Regions from separate parts of the Flavobacterium sp. C4GT6 genome, predicted to be linked through region 1. Evidence: riboswitches for the same ligand, from Rfam matches in the RefSeq annotation. Region 1 holds a riboswitch; the other holds the start of a gene.
The links. Region 1 has a riboswitch for cobalamin ahead of V3Z67_RS15090 (TonB-dependent receptor plug domain-containing protein). Riboswitches for the same ligand answer to the same signal wherever they lie in the genome.
Positions count from the first base shown of each region.

Region 2: linked by a shared signal. The riboswitch ahead of V3Z67_RS02060 (ATP-binding protein) and the one ahead of V3Z67_RS15090 (TonB-dependent receptor plug domain-containing protein) in region 1 are both predicted to bind cobalamin.

Region 1 covers NZ_JAZGZU010000015.1:40,930-49,003, reverse strand. The annotation lists gene V3Z67_RS15095 (YncE family protein) at 1-303, opposite strand, end outside; gene V3Z67_RS15090 (TonB-dependent receptor plug domain-containing protein) at 323-2,155, opposite strand; cobalamin riboswitch at 2,188-2,390, opposite strand; gene V3Z67_RS15085 (ABC transporter substrate-binding protein) at 2,439-3,578, shown strand; gene V3Z67_RS15080 (iron ABC transporter permease) at 3,584-4,615, shown strand; gene V3Z67_RS15075 (ABC transporter ATP-binding protein) at 4,628-5,407, shown strand; gene V3Z67_RS15070 (hypothetical protein) at 5,508-5,768, shown strand; gene V3Z67_RS15065 (hypothetical protein) at 5,770-6,279, shown strand; gene V3Z67_RS15060 (hypothetical protein) at 6,358-6,753, shown strand; gene V3Z67_RS15055 (YceI family protein) at 6,784-7,320, opposite strand; gene V3Z67_RS15050 (hypothetical protein) at 7,623-7,769, shown strand; gene V3Z67_RS15045 (hypothetical protein) at 7,806-8,042, shown strand.
Region 2 covers NZ_JAZGZU010000001.1:446,781-454,854, forward strand. The annotation lists gene V3Z67_RS02050 (ATP-dependent helicase) at 1-758, opposite strand, end outside; gene V3Z67_RS02055 (DUF7935 family protein) at 948-1,472, shown strand; cobalamin riboswitch at 1,521-1,701, shown strand; gene V3Z67_RS02060 (ATP-binding protein) at 1,802-2,500, shown strand; gene V3Z67_RS02065 (acyl-CoA thioesterase) at 2,516-2,899, shown strand; gene V3Z67_RS02070 (hypothetical protein) at 2,958-3,551, shown strand; gene V3Z67_RS02075 (DUF7660 family protein) at 3,559-3,816, shown strand; gene V3Z67_RS02080 (DUF5694 domain-containing protein) at 3,865-4,695, shown strand; gene V3Z67_RS02085 (M1 family metallopeptidase) at 4,696-6,768, opposite strand; gene V3Z67_RS02090 (hypothetical protein) at 6,873-7,787, shown strand; gene recG (ATP-dependent DNA helicase RecG) at 7,805-8,074, shown strand, end outside.

The DNA.
Region 1 (8,074 bases):
TACTTTATTTGCCTGACCAGAGATGATAAATGCATAATCATCACTAAAAAACATTGACTGCAGGTAAGTACCTATAGCAGGAGCATCAGGGTTTACAGCAGTAAATATATCCTGTTCTACAGTACCGTCGTTACCAATAAAAGAAACAGTACCTGTAGACGGGTTGCTGTTACCTTCGTTTAGTACAAAAGTTCCGTTCTCATAAGCACCCGAAGCAACAGATACGTTATCGTCGTCACTGCTACAGGATACAAAAAATAAAGAACCGGCCAATAGGGCAAATAATGAATTCTTAAGTTTCATAATAGTTGTTAAGTTTAAGTTAGAGTTTTAAAGTGAAATAAAAATTAAAGTTTCTGCCTGGCATTTGCCTGCTGTCTACACTAACATAATCAGCATTCCAAATATTAAGCACCTGTGCTCCCAGTTTATAAGTAGTCGTTTTTCCAAAAGTATATTCGGCACCAAAGTTACCTGTAGTATAGGCATCTATATTGTACCTCGAGTTGTTGTCCGATCTTGTAAACACCTCTCCGGTATATAAAAACTGATAGTAGGCAGTAAGTTTTTTATACCCGTAAGACAATGCCCCCGATGCCTTGTGGTAAGGCACATAAATAAGCTGATTGCCTGTATCTTCGTTCTCACTACGGGTATAACCATACACTGCGGTAAGCCCCAGTTTGTGTGCATTAAACTCCCTGTTGTATTTAAATACCGTTTCTATACCGTAGGTTTTAACCCTATCGGTATTTTGTGGTCGCCACACACTACCTGTAGGCAGCCAGCGCAGCATATCCTTAAGTTTTATATAATAGCCAGTTACGCTTAGGCTAGCATTTTTAATGGTAAACTCGTTACCTATTTCTCCCTGTATTGAACTTTCGGGTTTCAAATCGGTATTACCGCTACCCTGCCAGTATAAATCCTGAAAGGTAGGTATCCTGAAGTTTTTAGATCCGTTTACCCTTAGCATATAAAAATCGGAAAAACGGTATTTTGCTCCTGCCGAATACAAAAACGGACTCTCATAATTATTTGTAGCCTCTTTTCTTATACCCGTCTCATACATTAATTTACCAGTAACCGAATGACTAAACAGTACACTTGCCGAACCTATATGCCTTTCGGCACCTTCAAGACTGGAACCATATCCTTTGGTTTGGGTAAAATTCAATACCGAGTTCAGTTTCATCTTACTGTTAATCTGGAAGAGCAGGTCGTACTTCCCTATTATGGATTCTGATTTTCCGTAGGTATAACTGTCTCTATAAATATTATCAAAGTATTTGTACTTCTCACTCAGGTAAGCTGCCTTTAGTTTTGAGGTAAACCTGCCATAATAGCCTGTCCACTCCAGCATGTTCCTGGTGTCAAAATTATCATACTTCGTTCTTGTTTCCGATGGAAATATGAGTGAAAAATGCCTCTCCCCCTCAAACAAGTAGCTATAATAGATAAGGACATTTTTTTGATTGATTTTATAACCCACAGTAGCCGAAGCACTGTTGTTATAATACTGCCCGTTAAGATTATGTCCATCCTTACCTACGTAATCATAGTCGTTGTCAGAGCTGTTTCGGGTAAAGCTAAGCGATGTACTAAACCTATCACTAGCTATAGTCCCTGCATAATGCAGCCCCAGTGTATTAAAGCTGCCGTAGTTTGCCCTAAGCTCGTTAGTGAATTTTTCTTTATACTCAAGTTCATTGTTCAGGTGAATACTCCCCCCTATGGCGCTACTACCATAAATAACGCTTCCGCCCCCTGCCCTTACATCTATGGCATTAAAGTCGCGGGTATTTATTACGTTAAAGTCGGTTTGCCCGTTTAACTGAGAGTTTATATTTATACCGTTCCATATCACAGCGGTTTGCTGAGCGGTTGTTCCCCTGAATGACGGAGACGACACCATACCCAGTCCGTTTTCCTTAAAGTAAATGGTGGTATTGTAATTTAAAAATGAGGTAAGCGATGCCTGATTGATCCCAATAACCGAATCATTTAACACCAGTACCTGCTGTGTATTGGAGAAATCGCGTAGTTGCGTGTCTGATATTATCAGCTCTTTCAAAGGGACAATAGTATCCTGTTGCGCCCATAACTGGTGGCACAATACAAGAGTTAATACAAAAATGAGTCTGTTAAATGTCATAATTTCCAGAACCTTTTTTCCCGAAGGTTCGATAATTGTTAACACTAAAGGCAGGTCTCCTGGCTTGCGTACTGTTGTTTACCTTCCCGCCTATACAGGCAGTGGCTCGCAGTTAACAACAGCCTCCCGAAAGGGATATAGCTTACAGTTGCGGGAACAGCTCAGGTATTGCACCTGATTCCCTTTTAATACAGTGTGCGGCCGGCACACTATAACCTAAAGTTGGGTGCAAATATAGGATTAATATTGAAATTTATACATTTGCAGCAGCTTAATATTTGTTATGAAAATCTTACACTACCCTATTCTTCTTTTTTTATTACTGACAGTAACAGGCTGTAAAAAACAGGAAAAAGCACACGAAGAAACTACCGAAACTGTAGAAAATTCAATAGTTTACGCCAAAGGGCTGGAACTATATAAACATCACGGTTATACTGTAGTAAAAGTGACTAACCCGTGGCCTGATGCTACGGAAACCTTCACTTATGTGATGCAGCAAAAAGATGCTGTTGTGCCCGATAGTCTTAAAAAATATACTACGTTACAGGTACCTTTACAGTCAATTGTGGTAACCTCAACAACACATATACCGGCACTGGAAATGCTTGGTGTGGAAAACACTTTGGTAGGCTACCCCGGTACTGATTTTATTTCAAGTGAAAAGACCAGAAAACGTATTGATACTGGACTGGTTAAAGACGTAGGTCAGAATGAAAGGCTGAATACAGAGATTATGATTGACCTCTCCCCCGATGCTGTTGTGGGCTTTAGTATAAGCAGCAACAACAAATCCATGAACACCCTGCAAAACAGTGGGCTAACCGTTTTATACAATGGTGACTGGACAGAGCAAAGCCCGCTGGGAAGAGCCGAATGGATTAAGTTTTTCGGGGCACTTTACAGCAGGGAAAAAGAAGCCGATATTATTTTTAAACAGATAGTAAAAGATTATAATGAAGCTAAAAAAATAGCCCAAAACACTACCGAAAAACCTACAGTTATGGCAGGTGCAATGTTTCAGGATCAATGGAACCTGCCACAGGGAGGAAGCTGGGTAGCACAGTTTTTAAAAGATGCTAATGCCGACTATCTTTGGAAGGATACAGATGGGACAGGAAGCCTTAGCCTATCATTTGAAACCGTACTGGATAAAGCCGAAAATGCCGAATATTGGATTGGACCAAACAGCTATACCTCTCTTAACGAAATGACAGATACCAATCCGCATTACGGACAGTTCCAGTCGTTTAAAAACAAGAAAGTATATTCCTTTGGTACTAAAAGAGGTCCTACGGGCGGATACATTTATTATGAGCTTTCGGCAACAAGACCCGATCTTGTTTTAAAAGACCTTATCAAGATATTTCACCCGGAACTGTTACCGGATTACAAACTTTACTTTTTCGAAAAACTAAACTAATCACCGTGCTGTACACCAAACGATATACACTGATTTTTATACTGCTGGGCATTAGCCTTGTGGCACTGTTTCTGGTTAATATCAGTTTGGGTTCGGTAAGTATTCCGCTTAAGGAAGTATTCAATAGCCTTATTGGCAAAGGTGCTTCAAAATCGGCATGGGAATACATCATAATCAACTACAGGCTCCCTAAAGCCCTAACTGCAATTATTGTGGGCATGGGGCTGTCAATAAGCGGATTACTTATGCAAACGCTCTTCCGCAATCCATTGGCAGGGCCTAGTGTTTTAGGCTTGAGTTCGGGAGCCAGCCTTATGGTAGCCATTGTTATTTTAGGTGCCGGGATTGTACCTGCCGTAGGTCGTTTTTTCTCATCGTCATACGGACTCGTACTTGCCTCTACCCTTGGTAGTTTACTGGTATTACTGGCTGTATTGATAGTAGCACAAAGGCTAAAAGATACAATGGCAATACTGATTGTAGGCTTAATGTTCGGGAGTTTTGCAGGGGCCATTGTAGGTGTACTGTCTTACTTTAGTAATGCCGAACAGCTTCAAAAATATACGTTTTGGGCACTGGGAAGCTTAGGTAATCTTTCGTGGGAAAACATAACCATACTATGCGGAGCCAGCCTACTGGGACTTGCCATTGCCGTTACCTGCATCAAACCGCTTAATGCCATGCTGCTTGGCGAACGTTATGCCAAAAGCCTTGGTATCAACTTTAGCCAAACACGCTTTATAATTATACTCGCAACCAGTATTATTACAGGTTGTATTACTGCATTTACGGGACCTATATCGTTTATAGGGATTGCCGTACCACATATTGTAAAACTACTGTTTAAAACCAGTAGCCATTTAGTATTGTTTTGGGCAACCCTGCTTGCAGGTGCTGCCATAATGCTAATTTGCGATACGGTAACCCAATGGCCGGGAAGCAGTTTCGTATTGCCTATAAACGGAATTACATCTATAATTGGTGCACCTATAGTGATATGGCTGTTGTTCAGGAAAAAGAAAGGGGTATTCAGTTAAAATGAAAAAGTGATGAAAACAGTATTAGCTGCAAATAATCTTAGTATTGGTTATCCTGAAAAAAAACAGGAATCTATTATTGCACAGCATATTAACCTCAACCTTAAAAAAGGTACGCTTATCGCATTAATAGGTGCCAATGGTATAGGTAAATCTACCCTGTTGCGTACCTTAACCGGAATTCAGCCGCCTATTAGCGGGATTATTGAGCTTAACGGAATTAACCTCACTCAGCACAACCCTAAGGAACTGGCGCAAAACCTAAGCGTGGTACTTACCGAGAAGCTTCCGCCAAGTAATCTTACGGTTTACGAACTGATTGCATTAGGAAGGCAGCCTTACACCAACTGGCTGGGCTCACTTACCGAAGAAGATAAACTACAGGTAAACAGGGCGCTTCAACTTACCCAACTGGAGCATCTTGCCAACAAAAAATACTATGAAATAAGTGACGGGCAGTTACAAAGGGTACTCATTGCCCGTGCCCTGGCACAGGACACGCCTTTTATTGTACTGGACGAACCTACCACTCACTTGGACCTACTGCATAAGGTTAGCCTGTTAAGACTCCTGAAAAAGCTCACGCAGGAAACCGATAAGTGCATACTCTACTCTACTCACGATCTCGACCTTGCCCTGCAATTAAGCAGTGAAATTGTTGTAATGACACAACAGGAAGTAATACAGGACTCCCCTGCTAATTTAATTAGCAACAAGGTTTTTGACAGGCTATTTAATGATGACAGTATAACTTTTGATGCTGAAAAAGGCGGTTTTACCGTTAAGGAATAAGCACTTTGAGTTCGGCTTTTTCTTACGCATTTAACAAAAGGTAAACACAGCTCTCCCTTATTATTGTGTAACTTTACAGTAAACCAATACCTAAATAATCATGGCTAATCAGTTTACAATAAGTTATCCGGGCGATAAAACAAGTCTGCTTAACAAGATAAAAAGTTCTATAGGCGACAAGGGTAATCTTGCCGGAGACGACCAGCACGGAAATTTTGAAGGCAGTACCCCTTTGGGAAAATTCTCGGGTTCCTATAGTATAGATGGAGATAATATTACCATAACCATTGATAAAAAACCAATGCTGATATCCAACAGCAGGATACAGGAAGAGTTTGAAAAAGCCTTAAACGACAAATAATATGCGTAAAATTACCTTACTTATACTATTTATATGTACAACTATAAAGGCACAACCTCCTTTAATGGAACTACACTCTAATGGTTTTGATCCTGTAGAGGTAAGCATCCCATCCATACCTGTTGAATTATTCATAAAAGGGACCGATACATGGGCTTATGAATATAACCGACTTAAAAGCCCGGTGGATGTTACTAATGTAACTGCAAATACTATAACCATTAGTGCTTATAAGAAAAACGCCTTTTATTACCGTAACCGTGGCGAAGCTTTCTTTTACAAAATACATTATACCATGACCATTACTTTTCATGTTAATAGCTACACTCTTGACTTTAAAGTAGGTGATATTTATACCGACGGAGACGTACTGGTTGAATACAAACTTCCTGATTATTTTGCCTCATCGGGCAAGCTGAAGGACGGTTATAACATGCTGGACGAATCCCTGCAAAAAACAGTAAATGACATAGTGAACTCGCACTATAATTTTATTATAAAGTACCAGTAGCTAAGGCTTTGTTAAACCTTTTTGTTTTATGGTTCATTAGTAGTAATATTATAATAACAACCTAAAAAACAAAAAGCTATGTCACAGGAAAAACCAAACGACCCTAAGGATTTAGGTTCGAAAAAAATAAACGACCATCAAAAAAACGAAGGCTTTAGCGGAGAAAACCTGCCCAATAATTACAATCCAGGCAGTCGCTTTTTAAATCCTGAAACCGAAAAAGATGAAGAAGGCAATAAGGAATTACAAAAACGTGCCCGCGATGTAAATGAAGGAAAAGCTGTACCGGTTAGCCAAAGCGATAAAACCGTAAATGATAAAGGCGAAGTGGTAGACAAAAACCGTGGTACTAAAAACGAAGCAGAAGATAAAGAAACTGCCGAGAACAGGGATTTCAATTCGGATATTAAAAAGAACCGTTATCCGCCGTCACATCCAGAAAACAAAAGAGATCGAGGAAATACAGACGAATAAAAAAGGCAGGTTATACCTGCCTTTTTTTATTTAATCTTCTTCCTTAATAAACTGTATATTGGCATGCAGGTGAATTTCCTCTCCCAGTACCAGTCCGCCTGCCTCTGTAGTATCATTGGCATGGATGTTAAAATCATTTCGGTTAATCTCTCCGCTTATATCAAAACCGGCTCTCATATTGCCAAATCCGTCTCTGGCTTCTCCGCCAAACAAAACTTTGAATATAACTTCCTTAGTGACATCCTTAACGGTAAGATCCCCTTTTAAATCATACTTATCGCCATCTATATGGTTAAATGCTTTTGAGACGAACTGCATTTCAGGGTAAGAATCGGCATTAAAGAAGTCGGCCGACTTCAAATGCTCGTCCCTTTGCTCATTATTGGTATCCACGCTGTACACATCAATAGTCAGTTTAAAGTCGGCATCGGTAAAATCATCCTTTCCGGCATGCATAGTCCCCGAAAATAACCTGAAATACCCTGTAACATTAGCAATAAGCAAATGCCTTATTTTAAACTGTATATCTGAGTGAGCTAAATCGAGCGTCCATTTTGCTGTTTTCATAATTATGTGTGCTTTAAAAAATTGGTTAATAGTGATAAATGTTTTTTTATAAGTAATACCTTATAATACACTACTAATTTACTCACTATTACAACCTGTTTTACAACTCATTGCGTGAATTGTTTGTTAAACTTTCCTTTATATATGCTAATAGATAAAGTGTTAACTGGCTGCTATTATTGGGAGTTAAGCGTTTTGTTAAAGCTTTTTATAACATTTTGTATAAAAATGAGTGTTAATTAACTTCAATATCAGCGAGTTATAACTGAACTTTGTATACATCAACCTAAAGGAATAATATTATGAGTAATAAAGATAAAAACCAAACCCCGGCACCTAAGGTATCAAGCGGTAAGGATTTGAGCGAGAAGAAAACTCCTGAGTTGAAAAAGAATTTTAAAAATGCCGAAAAAGGTGCTTCAAAAAAAGAAAATCAACCTGACAATTAAAATTAAAACCAGTATTAATATTTAAATGTAAGTGTTATGAGTACCGAAAAAAGCAACAACATATATACAGGGCAAATGGGAAACAGGCCAAGCGAACCTATAAGAGCCGGTGGGCGTAATGCTGACAGGAGTTATTATAAGGACCAAATGAACAGTGGGGCTTTTATTGCCCATAATATAAGCCAGGGAAGGGATGTACGTTCCAGAACGTATAACGAAGCCGAACAGACCTGGAAGGAACAGCAAAAGCCCAACCCTGATAATAAACAATAATACAAAGCCCTTAAGGGCTGCAACATAGGATA
Region 2 (8,074 bases), on a different contig from region 1:
ACACAAATATTCTGGAACCTGTCAGACAGTGCTCTTACAATAAGGTACTGCGAGTGATTGGTATCCTGATACTCATCTACCAGTATGTAACGGAAACGATCCTGATATTTCATAAGTACATCAGGAAAACGATTTAGAAGCTCATTTGTACGAAGCAAAAGGTCATCAAAGTCCATTGCTCCGGCCTTAAAGCAACGCTCTACATACTGCTCGTATACCTCACCCATTCTTGGTTTTTTGGACATGGCATCGGCTTCCTGCAATTCAGGATTGTTATAATAAGCCTTAACCGTAATAAGGTTATTCTTGTAGTTGGAAATACGGCTTAATACCTGTTTTGGCTTGTATACATCCTTATCCAGTTGCATTTCCTTAATGATAGACGAAATAAGGCGCACACTATCCTGACTGTCGTAAATACTAAAGTTTGACGGATACCCAAGCTTATCGGCCTCAAAACGGAGTATTTTGGCAAATATAGAGTGGAATGTTCCCATCCAAAGGTTTTTAGCCTCAGAGTTACCCACAATACCCGCAATACGGTTTTTCATTTCACGCGCAGCCTTATTAGTAAAGGTAAGTGCCAAAATATTAAAGGCATCCACCCCCTGACTCATAAGGTAAGCAATACGCAGTGTAAGTACCCTTGTCTTACCCGATCCTGCACCTGCAATTACAATCATAGGTCCGTCTTTTTGCAAAACCGGAGCCCTTTGCGCTTCATTTAACTGGCTTATATACTTTTCAATTTCCGTCATAACTTCCAAAAAAGCAAAAATAGTTATTTTTAGTGGGGAAATAAACCCTAATTATAGTTTCAGTAGTTGTGTTTTGTTAAAAATTATTCACAATAATTTTATCTTACAAAAAGTATTTAATTATTTTCGCCTTTCACAATTTTATATCAACAAACTACGTTAGTCTATTACACCAAACTATTACTAAACATGGATATTACAAAATTTATTGAAATACTGGCATATACGCTACCTTCAATAATAGTAGGACTTGTTGCCTACTATTTTTTTGATGCACAACGCAAAAACGAAGAAAGTCGCCGCCGATACCTTATTCACAAAGAAGCACAAAAAAATGCTATGCCATTACGACTACAGGCATATGAAAGATTAGTACTTTTCCTTGAAAGGATAAATCCTTCAAAACTACTTGTAAGAATTGCTCCGCAATCATCAAACAAACATGATTATGAAGAATATGTAATTGCACAAATTGAGCAGGAATACGAGCATAACCTTACACAACAAATTTATGTTTCTGCCGAAAGTTGGGATATTATCACTACTGCTAAAAATGCTACTATCCAAATGATTCGTAAAACCAACATGAGTGAAAAGGTAGATACTGCAAACAAACTAAGAGAAGTTATACTTACCGATTTGTTTGACACGCAAAGCCCTAGCAGCATAGCTGTAGCTTACCTAAAAAATGAAGTAGCCGAAATGTGGCAATAATGCCAATTTACAATATTTTACAAGGCATCCTGAAAAGGATGCCTTTTTATTTTATATTTGCCAAAAGGTTTTGCTTAACGCAAATTAATAGGGAATCGTGTGGAAATCACGGGCTGTCGCGCAACTGTAAAGTACAAAACAGTTTTATCGTAATAAACCACTGCTATATTTAGCGGGAAGGGCGATAAAATGTACAAGCCAGGAGACCTGCCTTACTAAATAATGACTATGCTTTCGCGGTTAAAGTGATGTCCGGTAATTGTACTCCTTTTTGGACTGTAACTACTGTGTCTTCATTTTATCTCCGTAAAAGCTTAAAAAATATACACGTGCCGGAGAACACACAAAAAACGTATTTTAACTGGAGTAGCGGTAAGGACAGTGCACTTGCTCTTCATTATCTGTTAAATGACAGTAACTATAGTGTAGACTGTCTGCTTACATCTGTAAACTCTCACTATGATCGTGTTAGTATGCATGGATTACGTAAAGAACTCTTGCTACAGCAAATTGAAGCCATAGGGATACTAGGTACGACTATAGAGCTTCCGCTTCAACCTACCAATGAGGAGTATGAAACCATTATGAAAAATAAGGTTCAGGAACTTATAGATGAAGGATACACTACCGCTGCTTTTGGTGATATTTTTTTGGAAGACCTTAAGGTATACAGGGAAAAACAACTGGAACCTTATGGTATAAAAGCAGTTTTCCCTTTATGGAAAAAAGACACTAAAAAACTATTAAAGGAGTTTATAGACCTGGGTTTTAAAACCATAACGGTTTGTGTTAACGGTACAAAACTGGATAAATCATTTGTAGGTCGAATTATAGATCACGATTTTATAAATGAACTACCCGATGATGTTGACCCCTGCGGTGAGAACGGAGAGTTCCATACTTTTTGCTTTGATGCTCCCTACTTTAAAAAACCTGTAGATTTTACCATTGGTGAAACGATTTACAGAGAATATAACAACCACAGTACAAAAACCGGATACTGGTTTTGCGATTTGATTCCACAATAAATAACCATCATAAATATGACATCTGAAGTAAGAATAAAACTATCGGAAACCCGAATCTTTAAAGCGGTTTTTCCAAACACAACAAATCACTATGATACTCTTTTTGGAGGTACCGCCATGCACCTTATGGACGAGGTTGCTTTTATAACAGCTACCCGCTACAGTCGTCAGCGTATGGTAACAGTAAGTAGTGATCGTATTGATTTCAAGAAACCCATTCCTGCAGGTACTATAGTTGAGCTTATTGGTAAGGTTACCTATGTAGGAACTACCAGTCTTAAAGTACGTGTAGAGATTTATGTAGAACAGATGTATGAAAATACAAGGGAAAAAGCAGTAAACGGCGAGTTTACTTTTGTCGCTATAGATGAAAATAAAGTCCCTGTAAAAATACTTTAATTAAAAGGCATCCTTCCATTGGATGCCTTTTTTGTTTATGTTTGTTTTATAAAACATTATGATGAAAAAGATATTTACTGCCTCTCTTATTTTTTTATGCCTTAGTTCGGCTTTTGCCCAAAAAATATATCATAACAAAGGTTTTGGTATTACTATCGAAATACCACAAACCTGGTGGGAAGATAACCGTAACGGATTCCCTGCCGAAATTGAGCTTAGCAAAACCGAACGTAAAAAAATACTGGATGACAGTAACTCGGTTTTCCTTACCCTGTTTTATGATAGGGAAACGATAAAAGAAGGTGGTAATTACATCCCTAAAATGCAGTTTAATGTAGCCAGTAATTATGAAAAAGATTTTAAAGTACTGCTGAAAGCTACCGAGAACAATGTTAAAATACAGAAGAAATTCCAACCTGACTATAAACTGGTTAAAAAACCTAAAGAGGTAAAAATTGCGGGTATTAAAAGTATAGGCTATGTAGCTACCTACTCCATGATGGTAAACGGAAAAACTACAACTATACGCAGTTTTACTTATGTAATACCTTATAACAATTATGTTTTCCATCTTAATTTTACCGATGAGATAAACGGAAAAGACCGCTCTAAAGAGTTTGAAGCAGCAGTAAAGACTATTAAAATAGGATAATTAACAGATGACAGATGAACTCTATAGTAAACAGATTACAAGTAGGAAAGATTTTGTTGAGTTTTTAAAACTTCTGCATAAATACTACGCCTCAAAACCGGAAGATTGGGAGAATAACACCCTCGAATCTTTTTTGGAAGCACTGTCTGCTTACGCTGATGATATACCTAAGTATTATAAAAACACTAAACAGGACAGAAGCCCCGAGACTGCAGACTGGCAGGTATTTGCAGACATGCTAAAAGGTGCTATTGTTTACGAATGACCTCTTTAACCAATTGTTTTTGTTATATTTATAAAAACAAAAACAACTATGAAGAAAGCCTTACCGCTATTATTACTTTTTATTTGTACTACAGTATTTTCACAAAAAACTGATATCGTTATACTGGGAACAGACCATTTTAGCCAGATATATAAGGAAGATAATCCTAATACTGATATCAAATCTGATAAAAGAAAAACTGAAATAAATGAAGTGATTGATTTAATTGGCAAGTACAAACCTGACTGCATCATGGTTGAGGAGCTTCCGGAAAATCAACCTGAAATAGACAGTATGTATAATCTTTATGTAAAAGGGATTTTAAACACTTCCAGCAGAAGAGAGATTTTTAATATCGCTTTTCCTATTGCAAAAAAACATAGCCTAAAAAAAGTATACTGTGTTAATGCTCCCGGAGGAACTTCACAAAGCCTCTTAGATAATGGAGATAATATTGAGTTGTATAAAAACGAAACTCTGGAGCTTCGGGAAATAGTAATGGCAAAATACAAGGCTATTAATAATGGTACGCTCTCTTTTAAAGATTATCTCACTTTTCTAAACCAGCCTGACACCTACAACAAAGTCTACCATTTGAAATACATAACCCCTGCAAGGGTTAGAAACGGTATTTTTAACGGCACTGATGAAATGATCGATTCGGCCTTTGTTAATACAAAATATATAGGTGCAGAGTTAACTTCTGTATGGAAAAACAGGGATTATAAAATTTATTCCAATATTGTTACTACACAATTAAAGGAAAAATCTAAACGTATTTTACTTCTTATAGGTGTAGGTCATGTAGGCTCACTTAAAAGTATTTTCAGGGATGATCCCGAATATAACCTTATAGAAGCAAATACAATTTTAAAATAATTATTCGGCTAAAAGTAATTCCAGCCTTTGTCTTTCATTCTCCTTAAGTTCAGGCATTATATTGGTAAATGCCTCCCTGTAGCCTTCTTCTTTAAGTAGCTTTCGTATATTATCACGTCCAAACTTAGCAAACTGCCATTTGTGATGCTTAGTGGCTCTGGCAAGATTTATAAGTACAATATCATCCTGCTTACCTATATAAATTAAATTAGACAATGCATTTTGACGTATACTGCTTTCATACTTAGGAGAAGCATAATTCTGCAGCTCGGTATAATATTGCTCTTTTTTATCAGCTCTGTAGTCTTTAGTGGTGTAAGCCAGGGTAAGCCATAGTATCCTTAAATTCTTATCGTTAAATCCAACCCAGGTATCAGACATATCAAGAAACTCCCCTATCCTGTCTGGGAAACGCATACTTAACACATTAAGAGCAATCTCCCTTGTTACATACGACTCATCCTGCATAAGTGATTTGTATTCTTCAAAAAACGCATCAGGAATAGTAACAACCGTACGGGCAACCGCCTGCCTTATTTTTATATTATCCGTTTTCATGGCAGTACGTACTATATCTGCTTTATCTTCAAATGGTACTTCTGCAAGCTGGAACAATATTTCTTCTTTTAGAGGCCAAAATGCATCCGAATTCATTACCTGTGTGTACATTTCCTTACCTTCCTTAAACGATTGGCTTTGCAGGTTGCCTATAGCAAAATACTGCTGTATAAATTTGTTTTTATTAAGTAACTCAATTGCTTCACCAACTTCAAATTTCGGGTTTTCAAGCCAACGCTTTTTAAATGATTCGGTATCATAGTCAGACACCTTATTTATCTCTGCCAGAAAATCTTCGGTGCTTACATTCTTAAAAGCATACTTTTCTAAATAAGCTTTAACGGCTTTTCTAAAAGCATCATGCCCTACCCCTTCTCTTAATACATGTAGTGCCCAAGCTCCTTTTTGGTAATAACTCAGGGCACTAGCCTTTTCGTTAAGTATAGGTATGTTGTCGGTTTGTGATGCCTGTTGTAGCCTTTCAGCCATTTGGTACAACTCGTAGTAAAAATGATCTTCCCCATACAGTTCCTGTTCAGCAAGCAGAGCATAGTAAGTCGCAAAACCTTCCTGTAACCAATGGTGTTCACCCGACTTTGCTGTAATCAAATCGCCAAACCACTGATGTGCCAGCTCGTGGGCATTTACATTTACATAAGTTCGGTCGTTAAAACCAATGTTGTCCACCACATAATCCTGTGAGAATATCGTAGAAGTTGTGTTTTCCATACCGGCATATAAAAAGTCGAGCACCGGTATTTGCCTGTAAATTCCCCAGGCATAGTTCACTCCTATTTCCTTTTCAAAAAAATCGAATATTTGTTTGCTATAACGATAGGTAGGTTCAAATTTATCCCTGTCTTCCGGACGGTAATAAAACTCTAACGGCGTACCTGAGGCCGACATCTGCTGTTGTTTTTCAAACCTTCCTATAGCCATCATTAACAGGTAGCTACTCATAGGGTTTTGCATTTCGTAATTCCACTTTTGCAAGTTGCCATCAGGCGACTTTCCTTTTAACTCACCATTAGCTAGTACTTCAAACCCGTCCTGAAATCCTACCGAAAGGTTAAACACCACCTTTTCATTCATGTCATCAAAGCTAGGTAACCAGTGACTGGTATACTTACCCTGCCCCTGTGTCCATATTTGCAGTCCGTCGCCTTCGCCTACAAAGTAAAGCGTTTGTTTGGGCTGTGCCGTATAATCAAACTCCAGTATGTTTTTTCCTTTTTTATAGCCTTTGTATAGCTTTAAGGCATGTGGAGCATCTACAAAACCTGCTTTCTTACCGTTTATGGTAACATTAGTATAATCCATATCATGGGCATCAATGGTAATGGTATCGGTTTTTTCAAGCAAATCAAATGTATACTTCACCTTACCCATAATCTTTTTATGGGGTACATCAAAAGTAAGATAGGCATTAAGGGTTTTAAAATCAGCTTTTTTGTATTGCTGGGCAAAGCCCGAAAGGCTTAGTAAAAGTATAGTGGCAGAAATGTAGTTTTTCATGGAAAATCAAAGTATTTATACAAAACTAATAAATGCATACATATATTACACTTTAATTTTATCGAATAAGTTTTATCTTCGTGACTCAAACCTTACAATTAAAAATGAAAAAAAGCCTTATAGTCTTACTAATACTTTTTTCAATACAACCTTTGTTTAGCCAAAAAAACATTTCTTTTGATAAAAATGTACAGGCAACAGCAAAGAAGCTTATTATTAGCCGATATTCACTGGAAGACAGTATACCAAAATTTGCAGGAAAAAGAGATACCAGAAGAGTTGCGGATATAATTAAAAAAGATACTATATCAGTATTTGTGATTGATTATGCATATACTCAGGAGGGGTTATTATTAGAGTTTACAAAAGGTAAAATAACTCCTAAATATTATCACTGGAATGATGGAGGGGGCTATGTAACTATTAAAGATTTTGATTCATATGAACTTACACTAAACAATAGTTCTTTTGGTTGGGGAGAAACCATTACCGGTAAGTTTAAGGGTACAGTTAACAAAATGAACTTTACCAACCAAACCAAAAATTTTAAAATAGATATTGAAGGAGATTTCACTCATATTATGGAGGACACTCCTCATAAAGAAGAAAGAATTTATGAAGCCATACAAAAAAGGAAATACTGTGAAACAGGTTTTTATACAACAATAAACAAATACCATACAGATAAATATAAACTTCCTAAATACAAATACTTAAACCAACCGGAGGAAGTTAGTATTTATTACCTTAAAAAATTTGAAAATAATATATTTAAAGGTGTCATTATGGAACAAACCGATGATACCGAATTAAAAGCTAAGTTTTTACTTAAAAATGAATATCTTGATAACTGGCCAAATATCAATAAAGGTGGTTATGTGTATGTAGTAAACAATAAACTTTTAGCTTATTGCTCTTATGAGAACCTAATGGAAAACGGACTTTTTATCACCGTAAAAACAAAAGATAAAGCCGAAAAACTTGCTATCTATAAAGAGATAGTTGATAGCTTAAAATAAACAGAATACAAGCCAAAATGAATAACCTATTAGAAACTCCTATAGAATACCTTAAAGGCGTAGGCCCTGCCCGTGGTGAGCTGTTACGGAAGGAGTTGGGCATTCATAAATATGGCGACCTGCTTAACCTTTATCCTAACCGTTATATAGACCGTACCCGGTATTACCGTATTAACGAACTGCAAAACAGTAACTCTGAAGTACAGATTGTAGGGAAAGTAATCAACATAAAAACGGTTGAACAAAAACGCGGAAAACGCCTTGTTGCTACTTTTGTGGATAACACC